Regions from separate parts of the Roseobacter sp. AzwK-3b genome, predicted to be linked through region 1. Evidence: riboswitches for the same ligand, from Rfam matches in the RefSeq annotation. Region 1 holds a riboswitch; the other holds the start of a gene.

The links. Region 1 has a riboswitch for thiamine pyrophosphate ahead of RAZWK3B_RS00980 (LuxE/PaaK family acyltransferase). Riboswitches for the same ligand answer to the same signal wherever they lie in the genome.
Region 2: it holds a riboswitch for thiamine pyrophosphate, as region 1 does, so the genes downstream of both, thiD (bifunctional hydroxymethylpyrimidine kinase/phosphomethylpyrimidine kinase) here and RAZWK3B_RS00980 (LuxE/PaaK family acyltransferase) in region 1, are expected to answer to the same signal.

The regions. Positions count from the first base shown of each region.
Region 1 is NZ_ABCR01000001.1:234,359-236,749, forward strand. It holds gene RAZWK3B_RS00975 (acyl-CoA reductase) at 1-80, opposite strand, end outside; gene RAZWK3B_RS00980 (LuxE/PaaK family acyltransferase) at 87-1,169, opposite strand; TPP riboswitch at 1,218-1,351, opposite strand; gene RAZWK3B_RS20950 (hypothetical protein) at 1,614-1,757, shown strand; gene speA (biosynthetic arginine decarboxylase) at 2,028-2,391, shown strand, end outside.
Region 2 is NZ_ABCR01000002.1:347,267-349,657, forward strand. It holds gene RAZWK3B_RS05845 (ABC transporter permease) at 1-1,007, shown strand, start outside; TPP riboswitch at 1,056-1,156, shown strand; gene thiD (bifunctional hydroxymethylpyrimidine kinase/phosphomethylpyrimidine kinase) at 1,209-2,027, shown strand; gene RAZWK3B_RS05855 (FAD-dependent oxidoreductase) at 2,024-2,391, shown strand, end outside.

The sequences.
Region 1 (2,391 bases):
CCGCCCTGCCCGAATGTCAGGGTTTTCCAATGCAGGGCCTGAGGATCAAGGCCGGGAAGATAACACGCCCGCTCCACCATCGCAGATCAGCCCGCCTCCGCCGCCTTGAGAAAGGCGTCAACCGCCAAGGAACAGCCAACCGCCTCGGCGCCGGAAACGCGCCCAAGAAGCTGGAACCCATCATCGACCTCGATGGCGGCATCTTCGGTCAGGATCGTGGTGACGATGTTGTAATGGGCAAGGTCGGTATGGGCCAGAACCCCGGTTTCGCCCTTGGGCACTGCCATGCCCGTCAACGGATTGACCACACGGCTGCGCACCCAATGCGGCCCGGACTTGACCGAGGGGCATATCGCGTTTCCGTCATCATAGAATTGCGACGAAAGCTCGGTCATTCCATACATGCCGATGCAGTCGTCGCGGGCCACACCGAAGGTTTCACTGAGCGCGTCGTAAAAGGCGTCAAGCTCCAGCTCCCGGGACTGGCCCTTGAACCCTCCGGTATCGAGAATGCGGCTGCCCGGCGGCAGATGGAAACGGCGCCCCTCGGCCTGCAACGCATCCATGGCATGCACGAGGCTGAAGCTTGCCCCAAGCAGCGCATAGCTTTGTCCGGTCGCCTCGGCCTGTTCGAGGGCATGGATCAGCCGGGCAAGATCGATCCCGTCCGCTCCGATCAGCCAGTCACTGTCCGGCGTGCCGAAACCGGTGATCGCAAGGTCAAGATAATGCGCAAGCGACGAGTTCGGCATCATCCGGGTCGTCGGAAACAGGATGCCCATTTTTATGCCCGTGTCGCCGCGCATGAAGCGCTGCGCAAAGTTGCGGCGCATCGAGGCGTCATAGACATCGAGGCCCGCGTGATAGCTTTTGCCGCGCCGCCCGGCTTGGGTGGTGCCGCTGGTCATGAACACGGCCACGGCGTCTTCCGGTCGGCAGCATGTCAGATCGAGCGTCTTGAACGCGTTTATCGGCACCGGCGGAATGTCGGACCAGTGCTTGACGGTGCGCGGCGTCTTGCCGCGCGAGCGCGCGAATTTCGCGTAAGGCGCGTTGTGCTGAAACTGGAAATCATGGACTTTCAAAGCCAGCGCGTTGAACGCATCCTCGGATGGATCATCAGCCGCGATGAAGTTGAGCAGATCATCGACGATATCATCACGCGTCATGGGCCGTTTCCTCTCGGAAACCGGTGCAGGCGTCAAATGCGAGTGCCACCTCAAGCATATCCCATTTCCTCCGCCGGCATGATCCGGATCAGGTTAAAAGGGTCACCGCACCGGCACTGGTTCATCGTCCAGAGACCTATCGGTTTCTCAGCCTCTGTGGCGAGGCTCCCCTATGGATTTTCATCTGACATAATCCGGAACAGGCCTTCGGACAAGACTAATCACAAGACGCGGCCTGAGGGAAACGCGGCCCGGGGATAGTCCCGCGACGTGCCGATGCCCTGCGTGCCGTCCACCGCCATGATCGCGCCAGATTCAGGTCACGGAAATACCCGCGAGCCGGGGTACGGTCGTGTTTTTATCAAGAGTGACTTTTGCCATGACATTCAAACAAGGACCGACCAACGCCTCCCGGACGCCGCATATTCCAAGGCGCTGCCACCGATGTCGCGGCAGCGGGCGCGCGCCTTGCCCGATCTGCATGGGCCGGGGGCAGATAGCCACCGGCAGGGATATTCACGGGCAGGTCAAGATGGCGTCCTGTCAGGGCTGTTTCGGCTGCAAATCCATGCGCTGTTCGGCCTGTAGCGGGACCGGCTTTCTCTGATCCTGAAGCAGGCTTTGGGGCAAAAATCGCACCCGCAAACCCCGTGTCCCGAGACGGGCGACGTTCCGCCGCGGGCATGGGTGGATCATGCACAATCCTTGACCCTGACTCTTTCATCACGTTGGTATCTGGACTAATGCTTGGCGCATCGCTACGCGCCGGTTGGGGGCACCCTCGTGCCGAATCGTGTAGCCATATGCAGACGCCTTTGCGGGGGCGAGGGTTCATATCAACGCCGCGGGAGCGAAGCCATGACGACGAGCGCCACTCACGGAGAGCTTTACGGTCTGAACCGTTGGGGACACGGGTTTTTCGAGGTTCTCGACAATGGCGAGGTCGCGCTGAAAAACCCCATGGCGCCCGATGCGCCCGCCGTCAGCCTGCCCGGCATCATCCGCGATCTGGAAAAGCGCGGCATCCAGACGCCCATGGTGCTGCGGGTCACATCCTATCTGGAACATGCCATCCAGCAGATCAATCACGGATTTCGCGACGCGATCGAGCGCTCGGGCTATCGCGGCACCTATCGGGGTGTTTTTCCGATCAAGGTCAATCAGCAGGCGCAGGTTGTGGACCGGATCGTGGATTTCGGCCGCTCGCATGATTTCGGGCTTG
Region 2 (2,391 bases), on a different contig from region 1:
ACCGGTGTTCCAAGGCCTGGGCCACGCGCCAGCCGGAGCATATCGAAAAGGGCACCTCATGGCTGATCCGTCACCGTGTGTTGTTGGTCTGGGCCGTTTTGGTCGGTGTTTTCTGGGGGCTGTCCCTGATTTTCCCGGTCCTGCACGAGATTGGGCGACGCGACGCGTTCAGTCTGGCGGATCCTCTGGATGCGATGATGGACTGGGTCATCATGGTTCTGGACCCGGTGACCCAGTGGCTCCGGTGGTTCCTGATCGTCTGGGTACTGATCCCCTTGCGCGATGCGATGCTGTGGTTGCCGTTCTCGGCGGTGCTGGTGTTCCTGATGGCGGTGGGCTGGGCCGTTGGCGGACGGCGCTCGGCGCTGATCTGTCTGGCGTATTTCGGCCTGATCGCCATGACGGGATGGTGGGACCGGGCCATGATTACCGTCTACACGGTCACCTTCGCGGTGTTTCTGGCCACGCTGATCGGGTTCCCGCTTGGCATCTGGGGAAGCCGCACCGAAAGCCGCGCGCGGGCCGTTCTGCTGATCTGCGACACGCTGCAGACCTTTCCAAGCTTCATCTACCTTATTCCTGTCATCATGCTGTTCGGTGTCAATGACGTGGCGGTGGTGGGCGCGGTGGTGCTGTTCGCGGCGGTCCCGCTGATCCGCTACACGATCGAAGGGCTGCGCAATGTGCCCGTGGCGCAAATCGAGGCGGCGAACATGTCGGGTGCCTCGCGGCGGCAGACCTTGTGGTCGGTGCGCCTGCCGCTGGCCTTGCCGACGATCATGGTGGGGGTGAACCAGTCGGTGATGTTCTCGCTTTTCATGGTCATTATCGCGGCCTTCATCGGCACGCAGGATCTTGGGCAGGAAATGCAGCGCGCCTTGTCGTCCAGCGATGTGGGCAAGGGGCTGGTTCTGGGGCTGGCCGTGGCGTTCATGGGGCTGATGGTGGATCATCTGATTACTGTCTGGGCCAGTCGCCGCCGCAAGGCCCTTGGGCTCGAGACGTAAATCCGCCTTGTGCCGCTTGAACTTCGTTCGGCATGGTTCTAGGTTGCACCATATCCGTTGGGGTGTCCCGTCATGGGGCTGAGAGGCGCAGCCAACCCATCGAACCTGATCCGGACAATGCCGGCGTAGGGAACGGACCTGACCTGAGGCCAAAGCGCCAAGCGTCGGACAATCCGTCTTCCCTCACCGGGGGAGCGCACGATGACAAAACCACCCAAGGCCAGCCCGCCCAAGGCGCTGACGATCGCAGGCTCCGACAGTGGCGGAGGTGCTGGCATTCAGGCCGATCTCAAGACCTTTTCGGCGCGCGGAGTCTATGGCGCAAGCGCGATCACTGGCATCACGGCGCAGAACACCATCGGCGTTCAGGCGGTGGAGCCTGTGTCGGAGGCGATGATCGCCGCGCAGATCGCGTCGGTCCTGACGGACATCCCGCCCGATGCCATCAAGATCGGGATGCTGGGCACCGCGTCGGTTGCGCAAACCTTGGCGCATGCCCTTGCAGGCTACAGCGGCCCGATCGTGCTTGATCCGGTAATGGTTGCCAAGTCCGGTGATCCGCTTCTGGCCGATGACGCGGTTGGCGCTGTGATCGAACAGCTGCTGCCTCGTGCCACGGTCCTTACCCCGAACCTGCCCGAAGCGGCGCGCCTTCTTGGGCGTGCGCCGGCAAGCACTCCGGAGGAGGCCGAGGCTCAGGGCCATGCGCTGCTGGCGATGGGGCCAGCGGCGGTTCTGATGAAGGGAGGGCATTCCGATGGGCCGGTCTGCACAGATCTGCTGGTGAGCGATGCAGGCACGCTGCGCATCGAGGCCACACGCATAATGACCCGTAATACCCATGGTACGGGCTGTTCGCTGTCCTCGGCAATTGCCGCAGAATTGGCGCATGGGCACCCGCTGGACAAGGCCGTGCGCCGCGCGCATGGTTGGCTGCAAGGGGCGATTGCCGCAGCCGATACGCTACAGGTTGGACAGGGGCATGGACCGGTACATCACTTCCACGAGCTTTGGACATGAGCGCTGACGTCACCATACTCGGAGCCGGTGTCGCCGGTCTGTGCGTTGCCACCGAACTTGTGGCGCGCGGAATAGAGCTGCGTCTGGTTGATCCGCAGCCCAGCCCCGGCGCACATGCCTGTTCGTGGTGGGCCGGGGGGATGCTTGCGCCGTTCTGCGAAGGCGAGTCAGCCGAAGAACCCGTGGTCAGGCTGGGGCAGGAAGCGGCGGGCTGGTGGCAGGCGCAGGGCGTCGACGTGAGCCACGAAGGCTCGCTTGTCGTGGCGCTTGGCCGCGACCGCAGCGAGCTTGACCGCTTCGCGCGCCGGACCGAACGGCACGAACGGCTCGACCGCATGACCCTGGCCGAGAAGGAACCGCAGCT